One region of the Staphylococcus caprae genome, then DNA from elsewhere that is predicted to be linked to it. Evidence: riboswitches for the same ligand, from Rfam matches in the RefSeq annotation. Region 1 holds a riboswitch; each other region holds the start of a gene.
The links. Region 1 has a riboswitch for thiamine pyrophosphate ahead of tenA (thiaminase II). Riboswitches for the same ligand answer to the same signal wherever they lie in the genome.
Positions count from the first base shown of each region.

Region 2: another riboswitch for thiamine pyrophosphate. It lies ahead of JMUB898_RS02375 (thiamine phosphate synthase); the one in region 1 lies ahead of tenA (thiaminase II).
Region 3: another riboswitch for thiamine pyrophosphate. It lies ahead of JMUB898_RS09295 (ECF transporter S component); the one in region 1 lies ahead of tenA (thiaminase II).

Region 1 is NZ_AP018587.1:903,498-911,822, reverse strand. It holds gene yidC (membrane protein insertase YidC) at 1-418, opposite strand, end outside; gene thiE (thiamine phosphate synthase) at 507-1,145, opposite strand; gene thiM (hydroxyethylthiazole kinase) at 1,146-1,940, opposite strand; gene thiD (bifunctional hydroxymethylpyrimidine kinase/phosphomethylpyrimidine kinase) at 1,933-2,754, opposite strand; gene tenA (thiaminase II) at 2,747-3,436, opposite strand; TPP riboswitch at 3,513-3,611, opposite strand; gene JMUB898_RS04270 (transglycosylase family protein) at 3,735-4,457, opposite strand; gene JMUB898_RS04265 (single-stranded DNA-binding protein) at 4,849-5,244, opposite strand; gene JMUB898_RS04260 (YwpF-like family protein) at 5,437-5,880, shown strand; gene fabZ (3-hydroxyacyl-ACP dehydratase FabZ) at 5,937-6,374, opposite strand; gene murA (UDP-N-acetylglucosamine 1-carboxyvinyltransferase) at 6,416-7,681, opposite strand; gene JMUB898_RS04245 (DUF1146 family protein) at 7,791-8,024, opposite strand; gene JMUB898_RS04240 (F0F1 ATP synthase subunit epsilon) at 8,174-8,325, opposite strand, start outside.
Region 2 is NZ_AP018587.1:528,974-537,298, forward strand. It holds gene JMUB898_RS02345 (fructose-1,6-bisphosphatase) at 1-1,670, opposite strand, end outside; gene JMUB898_RS02350 (undecaprenyl phosphate transporter UptA) at 1,843-2,457, opposite strand; gene JMUB898_RS02355 (ThiF family adenylyltransferase) at 2,575-3,573, opposite strand; gene JMUB898_RS02360 (thiazole synthase) at 3,573-4,340, opposite strand; gene thiS (sulfur carrier protein ThiS) at 4,342-4,542, opposite strand; gene thiO (glycine oxidase ThiO) at 4,526-5,644, opposite strand; gene JMUB898_RS02375 (thiamine phosphate synthase) at 5,637-6,227, opposite strand; TPP riboswitch at 6,307-6,416, opposite strand; gene JMUB898_RS02380 (pyruvate MFS transporter) at 6,883-8,148, shown strand; gene JMUB898_RS02385 (putative quinol monooxygenase) at 8,296-8,325, shown strand, end outside.
Region 3 is NZ_AP018587.1:1,930,133-1,938,457, forward strand. It holds gene JMUB898_RS09275 (hypothetical protein) at 1-61, opposite strand, end outside; gene JMUB898_RS09280 (class I SAM-dependent rRNA methyltransferase) at 120-1,292, opposite strand; gene auxA (lipoteichoic acid stability factor AuxA) at 1,459-2,754, opposite strand; gene graF (glycopeptide resistance-associated protein GraF) at 2,910-3,044, shown strand; TPP riboswitch at 3,391-3,497, shown strand; gene JMUB898_RS09295 (ECF transporter S component) at 3,585-4,160, shown strand; gene JMUB898_RS09300 (ABC transporter ATP-binding protein) at 4,174-5,577, shown strand; gene JMUB898_RS09305 (energy-coupling factor transporter transmembrane component T family protein) at 5,570-6,376, shown strand; gene purD (phosphoribosylamine--glycine ligase) at 6,554-7,792, opposite strand; gene purH (bifunctional phosphoribosylaminoimidazolecarboxamide formyltransferase/IMP cyclohydrolase) at 7,820-8,325, opposite strand, start outside.

The sequences.
Region 1 (8,325 bases):
TAGGTAAACAACCTAGCATGCTCTTCATAGGGTTCATATCATATTTTTTATAAACTTCCATTAATTCTTGGTTTGCGGCCATTTTTTCTTCTTGTGTACGTGCACGTTTAACCTTTTCTTGAATGCCATCAACTTCAGGTTTAGCGACTTTCATTTTTTCACGCATCATGTGACTATTTTTATAGTTTGATAACATGAATGGTAACAAGATTAAACGAATTACTAGAACTAAGATAATAATTGCTAGTCCATAGTCATTATTAAATACATCATTTCCTAACCATTGTAAGAGATGTTTCATTGGTTGAACGAATGTATTAAAGAAGAATCCGTCCTGCTTTTCAGGTTTGGAGTAGTCACACCCAGCTAGAAAAACCATTATCCCTAAAAACAAAGGTAGTAACGCTTTTTTCTTCATTTTTCCACCTCTATTGTAATATTCACATAGGATTCATTTTATCATACTCGTACTGTAGTAGAAAACAAAAAGTGGAAATTTAACTAGATTATTTAAAGTAACTCAGAAAATGCTTAACAGTCTTGTCAATATTATCACTTCTAGAAATAGCAGAAATCACTGAAATACCATCTGCATCAGCTTCAGCTATCGAAGCAACATTTGATTCATTAATGCCTCCGATAGCTACAATAGGAAAGTCATCCAGATATTCTCTCAGTTTTTTAATCATTGATGGCCCTACAGGTTCGCTAGCGTCATCTTTAGAAGGCGTCGCATACATAGGCCCCACACCAATATAATTAACTTGAGATAGATCTGAATGTTGGTACTCATCTAGGTTACCAATACTTAATCCAATGATTTTATTTTCAAATTCTGCGGCAAATGCTTTTACCGCTTCATCGTCTTGTCCCACATGAATACCATCGGCATCAATCTCCTTAGCTAACGCCACATCGTCGTTAACAATAAATGGGACTTGGTATGTTTGGCAAAGTGATTTTAATTTTAAGGCTAGTTGCTTTTTATCCTCGCCTTTTAGAGCAGTAGGGCCTTTTTCTCGAAACTGATACAAAGTGATGCCAGCTTGTAATGCCTCTTCTAACACTTGTTCAATTGTTCTACCTTCAGGTATATCTTGTGTACCACAAATAAAATATACTTGTAATTGTTTTGGATTAAACATTTATGACTGAACCTCTTCTTTATTTACATATTTTTCAAATGTTGCATAATCTAAATTGTATAATTGATCCAATAGCTCAGGTAAGAATGAACCTGGTCCACGTACATGCTTTTCATTTTCAGCAAGTTCTGCTGCGATATTATAAATACTTACCGCTTCAATTAAAGCCTCTATAGATGGTTGCGTATTTCTAAATAAGAAACTAGCGACAACACCACCTAATAGACAGCCCGCCCCAGTAATATTAGCTAATAGAGGTGAGCCATTAGAAAGCTTCACTATCTGTTGATCTTGAACGATGACGTCTTCTTTACCAGTAATGACAACTGCCGCATTCAAACTCTCAGATGCCTTCTTAGCAATATCAATTGGATCAAGCGAATTATCGCTGTCTGTGCCTTTCATAGTCGTTTGCGAATCTATCAGTGTTAAAATTTCAGACGCGTTACCTTTAATCACCGTGACATCTATTTGTTCCAAGAATCGCTTACAAAATTGCTTACGATATGTAGATGCACCTACTGCAACTGGGTCAAAGACAATAGGTGTGCCTTGATCATTAGCAATTTTACCAATACTCATAATATCTTCTTCATTTTCATGAGTAAGCGTTCCAATATTAATTACGAGTGCACTTGCAACTTGATAGAATTCCTCTGCCTCTTCAGGTGCTTCACTCATCGCAGGACTTGCGCCTAAACTAAGTAATCCGTTCGCCGTGAAGTTTTTAACCACATCATTCGTATAACATACGATAAGTGGATTTTCGGAACGTAAACGCTCTAAATTATTCATCATCCAAACCTACTTTCTTTAAAAATGCAAAGTGATTAACAGGACCTCTTCCTTTACCAATTTCTGGTGTGTGCTCAATACTCATGGAAATAAATGCTTTAGCTTTTTTCACTGCTTCGTAAATTGAGCGACCTTTAGCAAGTTCTGCTGTTATTACTGCTGAAAATGTGCACCCTGTTCCGTGCGTGTGTTTCGTATCGAAACGTTTATTTTCAAACGTATACACATCGTCTTTAGTAAATAAGAAGTCTTTCGCATTATTTAAGTCTGCAGAGTGTCCACCTTTAATCACGACACCTTTACTACCAATTTCATTAATAAAAATGTCGCCAGCTTTACGTATGCTTTCTTCATTATCAATCTTTAAACCAGTGATTTCTTCAGCTTCAGGGATATTAGGTGTTACCACATCTGCTAAAGGTAAAAGCGTAGATTGTAAATGTGATTTTGTGTCATCATCCATCAACGAATCTCCACTTTTAGCTAACATCACAGGGTCTATAACATATGGAATGTCAGAATATCTTTCCAAATAAGTTTGAATAAGTTCCATTGTTTCCTTGGTCGCAATCATTCCTGTTTTAATTGCATGAGGTAACTCATCATCAAATACGCTTTCTAATTGTTCTTTCACCCAGCTTGTTTCGAGATTGTGAATATGTTGGACGCCTAGTGTGTTTTGAGCGACGATACTTGTAATCGCTGCCATTCCGTACACACCACATGAATGAAATGATTTTAAATCAGCCATAACACCCGCGCCACCTGTAGGATCTGTTCCTGCGATGGTTAATGCAATTTTAGGTTTATTCATGTTTTTCTCCTCCGAAATTCCATTTTTCATCAATATAAGCCATATTAAAGAAGTTACGTTCATGAATGGTACTTTGTAAGAAATTTTCTTTAATTTCTTCTTTTTGTGCTTTTGTGCATTCTTCTGTTAAACGATCCATTAATTGGTCGAATACTTCTACAAGTGGATCCATTTCAGTACTGTAGAAATCGAACCATTTTGCTGTAATTGAGTCTCTATTGAGGGCTGGATCTTTGATTGCACGTTTTGCTACCACTGCATATACGTATGGACAAGGCGCCATCGCTGCTATTGTATATGCTGCATTTTCATGTGCGTAAGCATTGTAGTACATGTGTTTTATATAATGGTCTCCACTAGGTGGCCAAACCTTTTCTTTAACAATTTCATTGTAAGGTTCATTGATATAGTCTGCTAATACTTCATGTGCTTCAACTTCACCTTCTAGCATAAATTCTATTTGCTCTACTAAAAATTTAACATCCTCCATTGTAGGCACTTTAGGTACAAGTAAAGCGTAAAGATTACTAAATTCCTTCAAATAAGACGCATCTGCTCTTAAGTATTGACGGACTGCCTGTTTAGATAGTGTTCCTGCGAGTAAATCTTGAATAAAACCATCATTATAAATATCTTCAATAATTGGTTGTGCTGCTTCCCTTAATTCTTTTGAAAATGTCATTCGTATGCCTCCTTGGATAATAAAAAAACTACTTTCCAACAATGAAAAGTAGCATGATCAAGGCAAAAAGATGCTTATTTGATTATGACTACTTTCCTACGTTGGTACTAACCAAATCAGGTTATAAGGGTCTGAATCACTTCATCTCAGCCAAACGGCTCCCCTAGTAGTTATATTGATGTATTTCATCTATCACATTATCAAACGAATACCTGTAAATCAATCAAATGGGCTGTAAAACATGAAAAAACCACCTTCTCATTGAGAGAAGATGGTTAATTGGACTCATAAACTTAAATTATGCAGTTACCCATTGGTTAGCGCCTGCAGTGTTGTATAATTTAACTGCTGCAGCATCTTGTACGCTTTCTGGAGCGTTAGCTGGTGATTGACCTTTATATTGACTTGGAGCTACTGAATCCCAAGTTGATTGTAAGAATTGATATTTACCAGCTGCGCCTGAAGATGGGTTGATTGCATGAATGTCGCCACCTGATTCACGTTGAGCAATTTGTTGTAAATGAGAATTTACATTTACTGATGAACCACTTGATGCTTTACTACTTGAAGTGTTGTTAGATGGTGCACTGTAAGAAGTAGTTGCTTTAGCTTGTGGTTGTTGAGTTTGCTCTGTTTGTGGAGCAGCTGTTTGCTCAGGTTGAGCTTGGTTAGATTGTTGTTGTGCACTTACTTGTTCAGCTGAAGTTTGGTTATTTGAAGCTGAAGCTTGTTCGCTTACATCTTGTTGTGGAGTTGCTTGACCAGTTTGTGCATAGTTCCAGCTCCAGTTATTACCGTCTGATTCGAAGTGGTAAGTGAAGCCGTTATAATCGAATGTTACGTTATAAGCACCTTCTTGGATAGGGCTTTCGTTTAATGATTGATCATTTGATTGTGCTTTTTGTGCTAATTCTGCTTTATCTACGTTAGTAGCTTCGCTTGCATGAGCGTCATGACCAGCGTTACCTGCTACTACGCCTAATCCTACTGCTAATGATGATGCAATTAATGTTTTTTTCATTATTAAAAATCCTCCTAAAAGTGATTTGTTTTCTTAACTAATTTACAAATACCACTCTAACATCTGAAAATACGGTGTAGGTTACAGTGAAATAAAAAAAACCGTTACTTTTTTACACTCGAATTACACTAAAAATTAATTATAAATAGAATTAAAATTCTATTCAAAACTGTCATGACAGTTTTGAATTTGTTTCGATTGCAAAATGTATCTGTAATATAAATGAAATCTGTCAGATAATTGTATGTATGTTGTGGCTAAAAATAAGGATTTATAAAAGCGACCTATTCTTTAATATTGGCCGATTAAAGTAGGTCGCTTGAGTATAATTGAAAGAAAAGGATAATTTAAGTTTTATTAAAATAAGATGGAGTTTAGGGGGAGTTAATTATTATATATTGATAGTTTCAAATTCGTCTGAGTGATAAGTGTCTTCGTCAAATTGATTTTGAGAGATAATTTCGTTACTTTTTGTTTTGGGAGACATGAATTTAATCGTTTCTACATATAGTTCGGTTACAAAATGTGTTTGCCCTTCTTTTTCATATTTTCTTGAACGCATTTGTCCAGTTATCCCTACTAAAGTAGCTTGACTGGTATATTTTTCAATATTCGTAGCTGTTTTACCAAATGCCTTACACAGTAAATAGTCGCTCGAAACTTCATTATTTTCGTCTTTGTAATTTCTTTCTGTTGCTACACAAAACGTTGCAACTCTACTATCCTCCTTTTCATATATTTGGGCATCTTTAGTTAACCTACCAACAATTACTATTTTATTTAACATGTGTCACCTCCTTCTTGTAATACATCTTAATTGAGAAGGGATCATTTGGTCAAAGTGACAAATATCCCTAAAACGTTAGCTATTTGTAGTATATTTTTGATATATTTAAAGAAAATAATGATTAAATAAGTACAACACTGCTTGTAATTTAATTTATTGTATATTTTTAAAAAACAAATGGGATGTGAAATAATGAAGACATTTAAGGCAGTACGATTTCAGATTGTAAATGAAAATGGTGGCGTTTCAGAATATGAAATCGAGGATGGCGTTATTATAAATAAAGAAGGAAGTGGCACAGGCTGGCTACTTGAAATCGTTATTTCAAATGAACACTATGAAACATTTCAAACTTATATGAAAGACCAAAAGTTATTAGATATTAGAGTAGTTATAACAAGACCGGCTAATGATCCTGCACTCTTTGATGCCACTGTCAAAAACGTTGCGAAATTTAAGAAAACAATGTCAGTTGTATTTGAATGTCATATTTATACTTTAAGACAGGTGTACGCAGAAAGCCTATTAGAAGAGTTAGTTGACGAAGGATTAACAGGAGAAGAACTTAAAAAAACCTTTAACCGAATGATGCAATCTAAACCAAAATTAAAAGATGAAAAATTTGAAAGAAATTAAATTACGGGTTCCTATCGCAAAATAATAGGAACCCGTTTCGTTATATATTGAATTAATTATGCATCTTGAATAGCAAATGTAAGTTCACAACTACATGCTAATTGACCATCCACTGTAGCTTTGGCAGTACCTTTACCAATAGGACCTTTAATCTTAGTAATTTCTACTTCTAACATTAATGTGTCACCAGGTGTGACTTGCTTCTTAAAGCGACATTTGTCTATTCCAGCGAATAGTGCGATCTTACCTTTATTCTCTTCATTATTTAACATTGCTACAGCACCAGTTTGAGCTAATGCTTCAGTAATTAGTACTCCTGGCATTACTGCATAATCAGGAAAATGCCCTTGGAAAAATGGTTCGTTACCAGAAACTTGTTTTAACCCTACACATCTCTTACCTTCTTCGTATTCAACTACTCTATCAATCAATAAGAATGGCTGTCTATGTGGGATAATTTGTTTAATTTGATTATAGTCAAAAATTGTTTCCATTATGTTAAACCTCCGAAACTTGAAACTTTGTTGTATTCATTTTAATCATTGACACGTTGGATATCTGCACCAAGATCTTTTAATTTACCATGTAAATTGACATAGCCTCTGTCTAGATGTTTAAGTTCAGTCACTTGTGTCGTACCATCTGCTACTAAGCCAGCTAAGATTAACGCTGCTGCAGCTCTTAAATCAGTTGCTTTAACTTGTGCCCCTTGTAATTGACTTTTACCTTCAATTTTGGCACTTCTTCCTTCAACATTAATATTTGCATTCATTCTTCTAAATTCAGCTACATGCATGAATCTATTTTCGAAGACTGTTTCAGTAATAACTTTATGGCCATTTGCAGTTAGTAATAAAGCCATCATTTGTGATTGCATATCTGTAGGGAACCCTGGATGAGGTAGTGTTTTAACGTCAACAGGATTTAAATCACCTTCTGCAGAAACACGAATGCCATCTTCTTTATAATCTAAATTGACGCCCATTTCTTCTAATTTATAAACTAGGCTCGCCATATGTTCTTTAATCGCACCACGTACAAAGATGTCTCCTCTTGTAATGGCACCTGCAATTAAAAGTGTACCTGCTTCAATTCTGTCAGGAATGATTGAATGTTCGACACCATGTAACTTTTCAACACCATGAATCGTAATGGTATCTGTTCCTGCGCCTGTAATTTTACCGCCCATTTCATTAATGTAGTTAGCTAAATCGACAATTTCAGGTTCTTTAGCTGCATTCTCTATAATGGACTTTCCAGATGCTAATGACGCTGCCATAATAATATTCTGAGTAGCACCTACACTTGGGAAATCTAAATGAATTTGTGTACCTTTTAATCCGTTTTTGGCGTTTGCATAGATATTACCATTTTCTAAGTGAATCTCAGCACCTAGTGCTTCGAACCCTTTAATATGTTGTTCAATCGGTCTACTTCCAATTGCGCATCCTCCTGGTAGTGCTACAATTGCATGACCAAGTCTTGCTAACAATGGTCCCATTACTAGAATACTCGCTCTCATTTTACTCACGTATTCATATGGCGCTTCCTCATTTAGCTTTTTAGTTGCATCAACAGTCACAGCATTTTCTTCTTTATGATAAGAAACATCTGCGTTAAGTGTTGATAGAACATTATTAATCGTTTCTACATCGCTTAAAGCTGGAACATTAACAAGTTTACTTTCACCCTCTGAAGCTAGTAAAGAAGCTGTTAAAACTGGTAATACCGCATTTTTTGCTCCTTCAACTTTTACTTCACCTGTTAATCGATTTCCACCTTTGATTACTATTTTATCCATCTTTAATCCTCCACTTATAACTCCTATTACTTCTTCATTTCCCTGATTATTTATTTAATATTCATTCTATAATTATATCCATTATTCAATATAAATAACAGTTTTAGAATTACTTTAATAAATATTTAACTTGAGTTGAATATTGTAATAAATCAACAATAAAATTACTTACTGAAGTTCCTAATAAAATCGCTACGAATATCATACAGACTTGCACTTGTAATGCATAACCTTTTTTGAAAAATTGGTCTAATCTAATAGAGTTTAAAGCCCAATAAGCTATGCAAATACATATGACGTGTAAGAAAAGATGTACAATTGCAAATTGACTCAGATAATCCATATTAAACTCCTTCGCAAGATTACTGTATAACATTGTACACGAAATAACGTGATAAAGATACTTTAATAAATTAGTAAATAAAGATGAATGGTATTAGAATTTAAAAAAGGTTCGAAAGCGTTGCTCACGCCATCGAACCTTTTTGATTATTATTTAAACTCAGCCACACGTAAACGGTTGTTAGCACGTTCTAACGCTCTTTTGGCTCTATTAATGTCACTATTATCATCATCATTTTCTAAATGTGATTCTGCTCTCGACTTAGCTAATTTAGCTCTCTCAACATCGATTTCGTTAGCAG
Region 2 (8,325 bases), 370 kb from region 1:
TTGATAGGATCTTCGCCATCGATTTCTTTCACAGGCGTATGCCCATTAATAATGCGACCTTCATCAGGATTCAAGCCAAAGTCTTTAAGCATCTTACGAATCATATCAACATCTTCACGTAAATGATAATAAGGATTCTTTTCCTCTTTATGAGACACTTTATCTTCAATAAAGTAACGTTCAAACGTTGTCATTGCACGCTTACCAAAGAGGGAAGAGTATTTACCTGTCCATAAATACCACACTAAATCAGTAGAAATATCGTCTGTGATATCTTTATGATCAAAGGCTTTGCGCACATGATATTCAAAGACATCTAATAATTCACGACCACTTAATTCTTCACCCTCGATCTCGAAAGCTTCCATTTCTCCATTTTCATCAACTGGGATACAACCATGAATCAGTAGATTTCCATTATATGGAAGGTATAGTTTACCTTCACGCATTAAGAATGACATATGGCGTCTTAATTTCTCAGATTGTTGGAAAGAAAGAAGTAACTTGTCGACTACTTCCTCTTCCTCTGGTAAAAGTTTTGCAGGGTCATTAGGATCTACAGTTTGGAAACATGTGTCCTTAAGAGGGTATGTTTTACCGTAAACTGTAATTTCATTTTTATTATAATCAATTTTTTCTAATACTAAACGTTCTTCCATTTCGAAAGAAGGACGACGCTTAATAATAGGCATTTCAAGCTTGAATTGAATCATCGCAATCGCTTGATGAATCTTAGTGATTTGGCTTTCCTCACGTTTTGTTAAGCTTGCTTCTTTATCAGGACGTTTCTTAGGTTTAAAAGCAGGGTTCTCGCCGTCGTAATACTTTTCAGCCAAAGTAAGTAGAGGGCGTAAGTTAATGCCATAAGCGTCTTCAATAATATCTAAGTTATCATAACGTGCACAGATACGAAGTAGATTAGCCAGACATACTTTAGAACCAGCATAAGCGCCTATCCATAGTACATCATGGTTACCCCACTGAATATCGACTGAGTGATAGTTAATAAGTGTGTCCATAATCTTATCTGGTTTAGGACCACGATCGTAAATATCGCCAACAACGTGAAGATGGTCGACGACAAGACGTTGAACCGTATATGATAATCCGATAATAAGGTCGTCTGATTGCTCTAATTCAATAATTTGGTTAACGAGTGTCTCATAATAAGGCTTCTTATTGTGGAATTCGTTACTTTTATAAAGTAGTTCTTCAATAATATATACGAATTGTTCTGGTAAGGCCTTACGTAATTTCGAACGAGTATATTTAGATGAACAATATGTAATTAATTCAATGAGAAGTTCGATTGTTGTGATATACCATACATTTAGTTTACCAATTGAATCAAAATTGTTTTTTACTAATTTTAATTTTTCTTCTGGATAATATACTAAGGCTGCTAAGTCATTAATCTCTTGTTGAGATAATTTATCTTCGAAGATGTCATTAATTTTGGCTCTCACGTTTCCTGAACCATTACGTAAAACGTGTTGGAAAGATTCATATTCACCATGAAGGTCGCTGACAAAATGTTCAGTGCCTTTTGGTAATTCTAGAATGGATTCTAAATTAATGATTTCCGTCGCTAATTTCTCAGCACTATCAAACTTTTGAGAGAGTAAATCTAAATATTTTTGTTTCATTTCACTTTCAGTAATAGGAGTCATGCTTAGTCACCTCTGTTTAATATTTCCACCACTTATGCATTTAATAATGCGCTTACATAAATTATCTTTAAAATACGCTACTTTTTCAATGAATGCGTCCTAAGAATTTAAATTCATACTAAAAAAGCTGAGCGAGCCGATTAAAATAGTAATGGCATACTCAGCTTGAGTTTTATTTAACGTTTTTGCGACGCTTCATGAAGTAACGTATGACGAAATAGATAATTGCGATAATAATGATGACATACATAATACGTGAATATGTGTGAATGCCATTCATTAGTGCACTGAAGCTATCACTTAACACTCGTCCAAGTAAGATGAGTGCGAAGTTCCAAATGGTCGTACCGAGCAATGAAAGAATAGTAAATTGTACCACATTCATGCGGTTGATACCGGCTGGAATAGTGATCAGTACACGTAATACTGGAACAAAACGACATAGGAACACGGCCCATGCACCATATTTTTTAAACCAGTCGTTCGCACGCTTTAAATCTTTACTTTTTAATTTCATCCATTTTCCGTGGCGATCAACAAAGCGATATAATCTTTCTTCAGATATTAAGCGACAAATATAATATAAAATCAATAGACCGATAAACGAAGCAATTGTGGCGATAATTAATAACGTCCAAATAGATAAATGCGACTTCACGGACAATAATCCAGCAAACGTTAAGATAATCTCAGAAGGAACAACAGGTAAAACGTTCTCTAATAAGATTAAAATAAATATTGCCATGTAGCCCCATTTACTAATAAATTCTGTAATAATATGTTCCATTTAAAATTTGTTTCTCCTTTAAATCAAGCAATGGTCGAGCATCGTTTGTTTATTATAACCAATATTAACAGTAAATGCTTAAAATTAATAACGAAGATACATCAAATTCTAATGAAACTAACGTATTGATTTTAATAATGTATGATAAATACCTTGTGCTTCTTCATCACTTTGGATACCATAAGCATTCATACGGCCATCTTTAAATAGCGTAAATTCGTAGTTTTCGTATTGAATGAGTTTCGCGAATGAAGTTGATTTAATAACATTTCCTGGGAAATGATTAGCATAGTCGAAAGCGTGCTTCGGTAATCTAAATAGAAACGTTTGGCCACACATAGATTCGATTTGATTATCCTTTTTCAAGTTGAGTAGGTCATATTCTTGATTTTCACACACCGGGCAGTCTTTATTTTTCAGAATATCTATGTTCATCGCCTTATAGTTTATATCAAACGCATCAACTGTAATTAATTGTTTGGAAAAGCCTTTTCCAGCAAGATAGCGAATTGCTTCAGCGACTTCATAACTCGCTACGATTGAAATAATAGGAGGAAGTACACCATTGATAGCGCAACTTTCTCCTGTTTCTGGCATCGTTTGCATGAGACATTTCAAACAAGGGCCTTGATGATCAATACCATAAATCGTTCCTTTACTACCTACAGCTGCACCGTAGACCCACGGAATTTGATACTTATGACACACTTCATTAATTAAAAAGCGAACTTTAAAGTTATCCATACCATCGATAATCATGTCAGGTTGCACTTCACTTATAATATCTTCAATATTAGATGAATTTACCTCAACATCGTAAGCAGAGATAGCAATATTTGAATTGATTTTCTTAATTTTTTCTTTCACAGCTTGGACTTTAGAAGTGAGGTGATACGCATCTTCTTCATCATAAAGTGTTTGACGGTGTAAATTTGAAATCTCTACGATATCCATGTCAATGATGGCAATATGATTAGCGCCCATACGTGCAAGTTGATCGATAATATGAGTGCCTAACGCACCAGCACCAAAGACTAGGATGTGAGCGTTAGATAATTTTGTTTGTCCGTCTTCGCCAAACGGTTGAAAGCGTGTTTGTCGATCATAACGTGACATTATAAGAATCCTAATCCTTCAGTAGGGCTTGAAGCTTGTGCTGTATATTTCACTGGAATTCGCCCAGCTTCGTAAGACAATCTTCCAGCATTGATGCCAAGCTTCATTGCTTCAGCCATTTTGACTGGATCCTTTGCAGCAGAGATTGCTGTATTAAGGAGAATTCCATCAGCACCTAATTCCATCGCATGACAAGCATCTTTAGGAGACCCAATGCCTGCGTCTACAATCACTGGTACGTTTGCATTTTCAATAATATAGCTTAGATTGAGTGGGTTATTAATGCCACGTCCTGTACCAATAGGTGAGGCAAGTGGCATCACTGCATGTACACCGAGTGCTTCTAAACGTTTTGCTAGGACGAGGTCGTTTGAGATATATGGGCATACGATATAGCCTTTGTCTAAGAGTACTTTACATGCTTCATATGTTTCAAAAGGATCAGGAAGTAGTGTTTCGTCGTCTCCAATTACTTCTACTTTAATCATGTCGCAAACCCCAGCGTGATTTGCAATTTCTGCGATTCTAATTGCTTCTTCTGCTGTTTTAGCCCCAGCTGTATTTGGAAATGTAATAAAATCTTTTAGGTTAACATTGGCAAGTGGGTTAGGTAAGTTACGGTCATATAGATTCATACGTCGAACTGCGAAAGTTAACACATTTGTTCCTGATGCTTCAATCGCTTTTGATTGAATATCTTCATTTTCAAATTTACCAGTACCTAATAATAAGCGAGAGTGTAATTCTAAATTTCCAATTTTAAACATATTATCCGCCTCCAACGATTTCTAATAATTCTAATCGGTCATCTTCTCTGACTGTATGTTCATGGTATGCATCTTGTTTGATTAACGCTTTATTAAATTCAACGATGACGCGTGTTGGATCTAACTCGAGTGATGTGAGCACATCATGTATTGATTGTTCATGGTCGAAACTGAACGTGTCGCCATTAATGATACACTTCATAGTTATTCCTCCTTGATACGCTAAAACTTGAATAATGAGGTGGTTTGATACCTGAAATTAACCAATTTGCGATATCCCGACCAATAATAGGTGACAATAAGATACCGTTACGATAGTGTCCAGTGATCACAAATAAGCCATCATCGATTTGATCCATCATAGGCACTTCATTGTCTGTATATGGACGAACGCCTGACCATTCCTTAAGAATACGACTATGTTTAAGTTCTGGAATGCGTTCGCACGCATGATTGAATAACCAGTTTAACCCTTTCTTAGTAGTACCAACCGAATAGTTATCGAACTCGCTTGTTGCACCAATTAAGAACCGATTAGGTTGTTTTGGAACGATGTAACAACCATTCGTCATAAATAATGTTTCTGAAAGATTGAGCTCGTCATTTTCCAATAACAGAACTTCACCTTTCACGCCAATCACTTTTCTATGAAGATTGTAATTTTTAAGAAGTTGAGAGGACCAAGCGCCCCCAGCAACGATAATTTTACGTGCTTCAATAAGAGGTTGTTGGTCAGTATAAACTGAGTAATAACCATTATTTCTTTCAATAGATTGCACCTCAGTGTGATGATAGCGCGAGATGCGTCTCATGTTGAGTGACTCTAGTAATGCTTTGGTGTATGCGTTAGCGTTGATTTGGCCATCATGTGGGATATGAATCGCTGCATAAGATGGCTTCACATTTCCATTCGTTAAGTGCATGAGGTCTTCAGGTGATAATTGTTTAACACTAGGGTCGTTTTGCTTTAGAAAGTTGTATTGTCGTCGCAAGGATTCAACATCTTCTTTACTATGCGCAATTTTAATTAAACCTGAATCTTGAAACTGAATATCAATACCTGTTTCGTTCATTAATGATTCACTAAGAAGTGGGAACATTCCTCGTGATTCAATCGCTAGTTTGAATAAATCACTTTCTTCGGTGAATTCATTTTGCGCGCCTAACATCCCACCAGCTTTATATGACGCATGTTTACCTGGGACATCTCTATCTACAATAGCTACATCGTATTGCGTTGCACTTAATTGTCTTGCTATCGACATGCCGATGACACCTGAACCAATAATAAGCACATCATGCATGTTTCAACCACTTCCTTTTTAATTCTTTTATGTCCTCGAGTGACGCATTCATGAAAAATGAAATGGCACAAATTCCCGCGAACCTTTTTGTTACCTGAGCAATTGTCTGTTGAGAAATACCTCCTATGGCATAGATAGGAAAAGGGAGATTCAACACCTCTTCAATTTCGTCATTTGTCCGTGGTAATTCATTTGGATGCGACGTCGTAGGGAAGATATGACCGAAGAATACATAATCCAACCCTCTATCAATACATTGACGTACACTTTTGGCATTATGGGTCGACATGCTCACTTGTATGTCAGGATGGGTCTTTTTGTATGAAAATGCTGTTTCATCATTTTCCTTAAAATGAATGCGTTTGAGATTTAAATCTTCTAATAAAGCAATATCGCTATGAACAATGATTTTGTCTTTAGCAAACCCTTGATTCATTAAGTGAATCATCGATTGCTTTAATTCTTTTTGAGGCATTGATGTTCGAAATAATAATCCATCAATACCTTCCGCAATATCTAAGTAATGTTCTAAATCTTGAGCAGTAAGGACTTTATCGTAAGTAACCGCAATAAATATGTGTATCACCCCAAATCCACAAATAAAAAAACGCTATCTCCCTGAATTGGGAAATAGCGCTTAGATTATGTATATAAATCCTAAAACTTTCGCATCGCCACTTCCCTACGCCAGTATGAACTGGATCAGGTTCTAGGAATTATAAAGTCTATTCTTTACTCTCAGCCTTAAACAAAGGCACTTCCAGTGGATTGATATAAAATTTTATCAAAGATATGTAACCGTTTTTCTTAATGTATATATTACTATTTTTATCTATATACATCAAATGCTATTGAAAGAAAGTAAAACCTGTTGATAATGTATAAATTTGCAAAACACTTACTCATAGTGAATATTTAATAATATACTTTATGTTTTAAACGATTCATTTTCTGTAAAATTATAGTTTTGAACTTCATGAAATCATACAAGACGATCAATTTAACCAAACTCAAAAGCGAGTGGTGAAATATACGAAAAATATACATTTTTTCAAGAAATTTCGTTCAAACTATTGTAACCGTTTTCACAACATGCTATATTATAAAAAATTGTAGCGCTACAACTTACTCAAGTTGTTCTAAAAAGGGAAGTTTCAACAGACATCATAGGAAATTTCTGAAACTTAACGACATCTTAAATAGAAACAACATAATATTAAAGGAAGTAGGAAACAAATATGAAAGAAAAACGCAGTAATGTACGTTGGTATTTCGCAATAGGGTTCTTCTTCATTGGCGTTATTGCATATATGGATAGGTCTAATATCTCATATATCGCTGCTCCGATGATGAAAGATTTAGGTTTAACCAAAACACAATTCGGACTACTTGCCTCATTCTTCTCGCTAGGTTACGCATTTATGCAAGTGCCATCAGGGATGTTAGCTGAGAAGTTTGGACCACGTAAGATGATTACTATTGCACTTGTATGGTGGAGTGCTTTCACAATTTTAACGGGAATGATTAAACACCATGGATTGTTATACTTTATAAGATTCTTATTTGGCGTAGGGGAAGCTCCAATGTATCCATCTAATGCCGTATTTAACTCTTTCTGGTTTGCTAAAAATGAAAAAGGAAGAGCATCTAGTGCATTATTAGCAGGTTCTTACTTTGGTCCTGTGCTTGCGCCAATCATTACGATTGCTATCGTTAATGCGTTTAACTGGCAAGCGGTATTCTATATCTTCGGTGCGATTGGTATCGTCATGGCTATTCTTTGGGCGATTATTGCTAAAGATTTACCTGAACACCATAAGATGGTTAGTGATGCAGAGAAGAAATATATTACTGAACATCGTGATACAGTTGCGACTGAAAAGTCTTTACCACCATGGAAACGCTTCTTAAGTCACTTCAGTTTCTATGCCATTGCTTTACAATATTTTGTAGTACAATTCGTTATCGCATTATTCTTAATCTGGTTACCTACATATTTAGCCGAACAGTATCATGTAGATTTCAAAGATATGTCAATCAGCTCTCTGCCATGGTTATTCATGTTCTTTTTAATACTTTCAGCTGGAGCGATATCAGACAAGATTTTGAATTCAGGAAGTTCTCGCTTTGTAGCTCGTGGCGTAATTGCTATTGCAGGATTCGTTGTATTCTCTGTATCTATTTTCTTAGCTGTCCACACAGACAACTTATATATGACGATTATTTGGTTATCACTTTGTTTAGGTGGCGTTGGTATTTCAATGGGTATGAGTTGGGCTGCAGCTACAGATTTAGGACGTAACTTCTCAGGTACAGTCTCTGGTTGGATGAACCTATGGGGAAATATCGGCGCATTGATTAGCCCATTACTTGCCGGTATTGTCGTAGATCAACTAGGCTGGTCAATGACATTGCAATTATTAATTGTACCTGCTGTCATTGCTGCTATTTTATGGTTCTTCGTTAAGCCAGATAAGCCACTTGTTGTAGATGAAAAACATTAATTCAATTAATTTCAAAACATACTAAGATTTCCAAACCACTCGTCTTAGTATGTTTTTATTTTTTTAAAAGTTAAAAAGCATTTATAATGAATCTAACATGATTCAACCATTAATACGTTTACAATCATACTTAGGAGATGATGACGAGTGATTATTATTAATGCGAAGCTTCAAATT
Region 3 (8,325 bases), 1.0 Mb from region 1:
TTAAAAGTGAATTACCTACTTTATTTGTAATATCATTAGTAAATTTACTTCTAATACCCATATTCTTACACCCTTTCATAGTTTCATCTCAATAAATCGTTATACCCATTTTAGACAAATTAATGCTTAATATTAATAAATACTGCTTTTAAATATTTTGAAGGTTTATAGTGTGGATGTGTTTTGAAATCTTTTGGCAAGCCCATCACTTCGCTTATTTCAAATTCTACACCTGCATCAGCCAATGTCTTTTTAATCACATTTTTAAAGGATTTCAATGGAAAAGCACTTGAATTTGTACATAATAATAATGATCCTTCTGGTGCTAAAATGTTTAATGCACCTTCAATTAGTGCATTATAATCTTTTTGCACTGAAAATGTCTTTTTCTTATTTCGAGCAAAACTAGGAGGATCAATAACGATTGTTTCATACTGATGACCATGACGTGCTGCATAATTATAGAAATCAAATGTATCCATGACATAAATATATTCGGATTTAGGATCAATACCATTGAGTCCAAAATTCTCTTCAGTTAATCCTCTTGAACGATTTGCTAAGTCAACGCTAGTAGTTGATCGTGCATTTTGAGCTGCTATCACTGAAAAGGCACCCGTATAACTAAATAGGTTCAATACATCTCTATCTTCAGAGAATTGATCACGTAATTTCTTTCGTACTTCCTTTTGATCTAGGAAGATACCTGTCATCAATCCATCTTCTAAATCTACATTATAAAACGTAAAGTTTTCTTCTATAATTATAGGGAAATCAGGCGCCTCACCTTCTACAAATCCACCTGTATATTCCGTATCTTTAAATCTCATTTTTTCATAAATAGATGTAAAACCAAAGACTGCCTTCACCGCTTCTATGACATTGTATCTGAATTTATAAATGCCTTTAGAGTACCATTGTATTAATAAATGCCCATCGTAATTGTCGATAGTGAGTCCCCCTACACCATCTCCTTCAGCATTAAAAAGTCTAAATGCATTGGTACCTTCGATATTAAAATAATATTCTCTTTCCTCTAATGCCTTTTCGAATAACTTAATGAAAAAGTTAGTGTCGATAACTTCGTTCTCATCGTAACTTAATACCCAACCTAACCCTTTGTGTTGGCGTCCTACATAACCCGTAGCAATATATTGCTGTTGCGCAGTTACAATTTTGACTAAATCTCCTTCTTTTAAATGGTCGTGCGCATAAATATCATCTTCATCTATTAGCGGATAATGATTGAGATACTTTGTCTCTTTACCTTTATTTAAAGTAGCAATCTTCATCATCATTAAACCTCTCTTTCTATTTATTTCAGTTTCTATCTTTTATTTTCAAAAAATCGTAAGTTCAATTTCAAAAATCATTTTAACAAATAATAGAATCTAATAATACGTAAAAAAGCCACTGTCATTGAAATATCAATAACAATGGCTTTAATCAATCATTCACTTACGGCTTCTCACGTAATTGTAATGAATAAGCGACAATAATCGCAATTAACATGAGTAATAAAATAGGCGTAATAAAGATTGATAGTAATAAACCGTGAATCATGATGTTGATAAATTCAGTTAAGAATTTAAAGAACAATATACTACCCATAAAGAGTTGTAAATAATAAAATTTACCTCTTAGATAGTAAGTTAAAGTCGTAGCAATATAGATGATGACTATGAAGAGTAATAAAATAAGCGTTACCCATTCTACAACGTATTGTGTTTGTGATAACTCCCACTCTCCTGATAAGAACAGTGAGTTGCGGTTATTAAATTCTAAGAAAGTAAAGAATAAAATAACTACGCCACATAACAACTGAACATACATAGGTTTAATCCATTTTGGCTTTCTCATCCAATTAGGAATATCATCCTCTTGAATATCGACAATATTTTTAACTTTTTCTTTGAATTTATCTCTTTTAGCTCTAATTTTATCTAAATCTACACTTCTTCTCGTCTTGCGTGCATATTCTGTTGTCTTATCTTGTAGTTGTTTAAAATGAACTTTAGTTTGATTAGATACATTTCCTTTATTCGTTCTAGAAAGTTCTGGTTCTTCCTCACCGAGTTCTTCTTTCGTTAATGGTAATGAACGTCTTAAGAATAAGAAATTCCAAATAGACATTTGTCCTAACAACCACATAATAATGAAGAAGGCATTCACACTTAAAATATCGATGGATTCAATTTCGTTAGAATCAATACGTCCATATAAAGCTATTTGCGTAATTAAATAACTGATACCATACGTTACAATAATCCACATAAAATGATTTTTATGATTATGTTTGTTTAATTCGTCTTTATAAACAATGTAACCAATATGTACGATGAACGGTATGATAAATACAATTGCGAAGAAACCATATACTTGAGTCATTAATAATAATGTAATGATGAAATACAAAATACCAACAACTAAAAAGAAAATAGAAATGTCATAGTCATATTTAATTGTTCTAAATAAAGTATGACCTAATAACATGACTAAGATACCAAATAAAATAATGATAATGGCACTTATAATTGGGAAACTACCTATAAACCTACTCATCACTTTAATAATTTCACTGAAGAATGCATTAAGAAATTCCCATACATTATGTACATGTGTATTAACTTTTTTATCACCATTAAACTGCTTAATTAATGGTAGATTTATGAGAATGATGAGACCTGTGAAAAGTGAAACGATACCGATAATATAGCTAAATATGATCTCGGTGTGTTTCTTAAGAAAAGACATACTGTTCACCTCAAACGTTATTATATATGAAGATTTTCTAATTGTCTTTAAATTAACCATAAATACGTCTAGAGACCTACAAAGGTTTATTAATAGGATAACGGGGTAAATGTAATGTGTAAACAATAATTCCTATATAAGGGGTGGAAATTATTATGGGAAAAGAAGAATTTGAAAAGAAATCAGCTGAAAAAGCAAAAGAAGCAGAAGAAAAGCTAAAAGAACAAAACGAAGAAAAATCTAATGATACAGAACAAACCAAAAAAGATGTTCAAGATACGTTAGACTAATAACAATATATCATTACGAGGCTGGGATATCATTTCATATCTCAGCCTCTTTCATGTAAACGTACAGGCTTGAGTCGGAATGCGCTTATAGTAAGTTCCTTCTATCATAGCCCTCCTTGCCCGTGGGCCTCAACATGGAGAATTTCTTTTTCAAGAATATTTTGCAAACAACGCAAGTTGGGTATGGAAGAACGCAATTCATTTTGCTAAATGATATTTCTATACCTATACGCTTTTATTGATTCAATTCATTTTATTCTAAAAAATATTTAAACTATATTTTAAATGACAAAACTATCTTGACAATACTTTAGAAAAATCATACATTAAAGTTAAATTAAATATACGAACGCACTAGGGGTGTATGTATTTATACTGAGATGAGGTTTATCCTCAAACCCTTTGAACCTGATCTAGCTAGATACTAGCGTAGGAAAGTGTTGTTAACTATAGAATCTAATGAACTTGAAACATTTAGATATATTTTCTGACGCACAACTTTCCTAGGGAGGGTTGTGCGTTTTTTTAGGAGGAAAAGTAATGTCAAAAGGTTTAAAACTATCAGAAATACTTGTAACAGTATTGATTTCTGTAGTCTTTGCTATCATTTATAACTTATGGTGGTTCTTCTACAACATTGTTCAAGTTGCAGGTATTCATCTAGAACAGCTTACATACGGCGTATGGTTTATGGCAGCTGTTGTGTGTTACCTCATTATTCCTAAACCAGGGATAGCTATATTAGCAGAGTTAGCAGCTGGCGCTGGGGAAACAATCGTTATGGGTAAATTTGATATACCAACGATTATTTACGCTTTACTTCAAGGTTTAGCGTGTGAAATCGTATTTGCAATCTTTAAATATCAGTCACGCTCAGCAGCAGTAGCAATGCTTGCAGGTTTTGTGACTGCCATCGCAACTTTCCCTGTCGATTACTTCTACGGTTATTTAAATGAAGTTGCTGGATGGAACTTATTCCTATTTATTCTGTTCCGAGCAATTAGTGGTATTGTGATTACAGGATTAATTTCTTATTGGATTGTTAAAGCACTCGATAAGACGGGAGTAACCAAACTCTTTAGACCAGCTTCTCAAAATGACTACGACAACCTATAAGGGGATTTTTTAATTGTTAAAAGTAAAAAACTTACGTTTGAAATATCCAAACGGGGATAGAAAAATATTTGATAACTTAAATATTAAAATTAATGATAAAGAAAAAGTGCTTTTACTCGGTCCATCTGGATCGGGTAAAAGCACGTTGCTTAATGTACTTAGCGGCATTGTTCCTAATTTGATTGAGCTTCCTATGAAATATGATGAATTAGAAATTGACCGCCAAAGTGGTGTTATTTTTCAAGATCCTGATACACAATTCTGTATGCCAAAAGTGTATGAAGAACTGGCTTTCGTTCTTGAAAACAGACAAGTCCCTCGCAGTGAGATGGACAAGGAAATTAAACACGCGCTTGAATCAGTTGATTTAAAAGTGACCGATCAAACTTATATTAATCATTTAAGTGGTGGTATGAAGCAAAAATTAGCCATTGTAGAAACGATATTGCAAAAAGCTGAAACATTATTTCTAGACGAACCCACTGCTATGTTAGATGTCAAAGCGACTGAAGATTTATGGAAGAAATTAATTGAGTTATGGGACAATCAAACGGTATTAATTGTTGAACATAAAGTTAAACATATCTGGCAACATGTGGATCGCGTTCTTCTAATGAATTATGAAGGACAAATTATTGCAGATGATACCCCTGACCATATTCTTAATCACTATGAACATTTATTAACTGAATATGGCGTTTGGCACCCAAAAGCTTGGGATAATGCCCCTCGCCCTGTGCCACTTGCTCCTATGTCTAATAAAGCGTTATTTAAATTTGAACATGGCGCAATCATTCGTGGTAAGAAAACATTATTTTCCGTTGATGAATTTAAATTTGGCGCCGGAGAATGGTTAACTATTACCGGCAAAAATGGTGCAGGTAAAACTTCATTATTAGAATCCATGCTACAATTAATCAAATATAAAGGTCTAATGACTTACGACAATAAAGAATTGAAGAAGATTAAACACGCAGCACAACATATGTATCTTGTATATCAGAACCCAGAGTTACAATTTATTACTAATTCTGTATATGATGAGGTTCATATCCATTACAACCATTTAGATTCTGAAAATGCTAAACAAGAAACGATGCAATTACTCGAGTTACTTCATTTGGATAAGGTTCAAAACCAACATCCTTTTGAAATATCAACTGGACAAAAACGACGTCTAAGTGTTGCTACCGCCCTAAGTTCTAAAGCAGATATCGTATTATTAGATGAGCCTACATTTGGACTGGATAGTCATAATACATTTCAGCTTATCAAACTTTTCCAAGAACGGGTGAAACAAGGTCAAACAATTATAATGGTGACACATGATCCAGAGATCATACATCGTTACCCAACGCGTCGATTACATGTAGAAGATGGTAAACTTATAGAGATTGAAGGTGAACGCAATGTTTGAAAGATGGAAAAAACACCACACCTTCGTAGATGATGTAAATATAATTACTAAATTAATATTAGGAGTTGCACTTTTTTTCTTTATTATATTTATTCATAATTTTGATTTTATGATTTATATCGTTATACTGATGTTTATTTTCTTACTTCTATTTAACGGCACTGAATTTAAAATTACAGGTATCTTTATATTAGTAACCGCCTTATTCGCCCTTCTTTCTTCATTATTTATGATTTTATATGGTGATGGTGAACATATGTTAGTGAAATTCGGCATCATTCAAATCAGTGAAGAAAGTATTGTAAGAGGTTTACATTTATCTCTAAGAACGATTACTGTTTCAATGTTTGGTATTCTCATAGCATTAACCTCTCAAATCGTCATGATTTTCTACAGTTTAATGCAACATTTGAAAGTAAAACCAAAAATCGCATATGCCTTTATGGCAGCAATTAGAATGGTTCCATTAATCATTAGTTCACTGATTCAATTGCGTCGTTCATTAAAAATGCGATATCAAATGATTGATGCTTCAAATTATAAAGGCATCAAACGTTTAAATCATTTAGTTATCCCATTATTAAGTCAAAATATTAGACGTGCACATCAACTTTCAGTCGCAATGGAATCTAAAGGATTCAAAGATGGACCAAGAACGTATTATTATCAGACACCTTTTTCATATAAAGATTTAGTATTTATACTCTGTCTATTAGTCATTATTGGATTATCATTCTTATTATCTAGTTATGTACCATTAACTGGTATTCATGATGTTCGTTTTGGAAAATTAGGATAAACAAACGTATCCTTCAAATAGAATATTCCTTTTGAAGTGAGATAATCTGCTTTTATCAATAAACGAAGCTCGTTGCTTCATACTCATACAAGTAGTAAATGATATAACAATAGCTCTAAGATGTTTCTTCAACGAAATGCATCTTAGAGCTATTATTTTTGAGTCAATCTTCATTCTTTATTTAATCGCTTTATCTCCAATATCACTACGATAGAAAAGATTGTCGCTTTTTATTTTTTTGGCATTGTCATAAGCAGCGGTTTGCGCATCCTTAACTGTTATACCTTCACCGATAGCTAAAATCACACGTCCACCAGAGTTGACGTAATGATCACCGTCTTTCTTTAAACCACTCACAAAATAACGTGAGTCTAAGTCGAATCCACTTACTTCATGACCTTTGTCATAGGCACCTGGATAACCTTTAGACGCTAACATTACACCTACTACCGCTTCATCTTTCCACTTAAAGTCAATAGGCTGACGTTCGTCTAAATCTACAATATGTTGCATTAAATCACTTTCCATACGCGTTAATAACACTTGTGCTTCTGGATCACCAAATCGAGCATTAAACTCTATCACTTTAGGTCCTTCTTTAGTTAAAATGGCTCCGATATAGAGTAGACCAAAAAAGTGATAACCTTCTTGTGACATCGCACGTGCGATAGGCTGAGCGATACGCGCATTCGTTTGTTGAAGTACTTCATCATTAATGTGCGGAACTGGGCAATACGCACCCATACCACCAGTGTTAGGACCTTCGTCATTGTCATACGCACGCTTGTGGTCTTGTGCAATACAATCAAATGGCACTGCATAATCTCCATTCACGAAAGTCATGAGAGAGAATTCCTCACCCTCTAAGAAGCTTTCAAACACAACTTGGCCTTGTTCTTCAGGATAAACCGCTTTAACCCCATCAATTGCTTCATCTTTAGTATGAGCAATGATTACACCCTTACCAGCTGCTAAGCCGTCTTTTTTGATGACAACGGGTAACTCACACGTTTCTACATAAGCTAGTGCATCTTTACGATTCGATACTTCTTTATAGTCTGCAGTAGGAATATCATACTTTTCCATTAACTGTTTGGCAAAGAGTTTAGAACCTTCTATTTGTGCAGCCGCTTGACCTGGACCGAAAACTTTAATTCCTTCATTTCTAAGTAAATCTGCTAAACCATCGATTAAAGGTTGTTCAGGACCGATAACGACCCAATCAATATGAGTTTGTTTAGCGAAATGAACTATAGCTTGTTGATCAGATTCTGCAATCTCGTTATGAATTTCCGCAACGTTCACCATTGCTTCATTTCCAGGAATGGCATAGACCTTATCTACAATAGCAGATTGATGAATCTTTGAAGCGAGTGCATGTTCACGACCGCCAGCTCCTATAATTAATACTTTCATCAGTTGACCCCTTTCTATAAGTGAAACTTAGTGTTTAAAGTGACGCATACCAGTCATTACCATCGTGATACCGTACTTATTAGCCATATCAATTGAATCTTGATCTTTAATAGAACCACCAGGTTGAATAATTGCTTTAATACCATGTTCAGCAGCATATTCTACCGTGTCTCCCATTGGGAAGAATCCGTCAGAAACAAGTGCTACATTATCATTAATTTCAATGGCTCTTTCAATAGCAATTTTAGCTGAACCGACGCGATTCATTTGTCCAGCACCGATACCCACCGTTTGTTTATGATTACTTAAAATAACTGCATTACTCTTCACAGAGCTTACAACTTTCCAACCTAATAGCATCGCATCCCATTGTGCTTCAGTCGGTTGTACATCAGTTGCAACAGTCATTTCTTCACGAGAAATATCTTTATTATCTTTATCTTGTACTAAATAACCACCAGATACTGAAACAAATTCTTGTTCAGCATTATCAATTGTCATATCAATTTCTAATAAGCGAATATTTTTCTTTT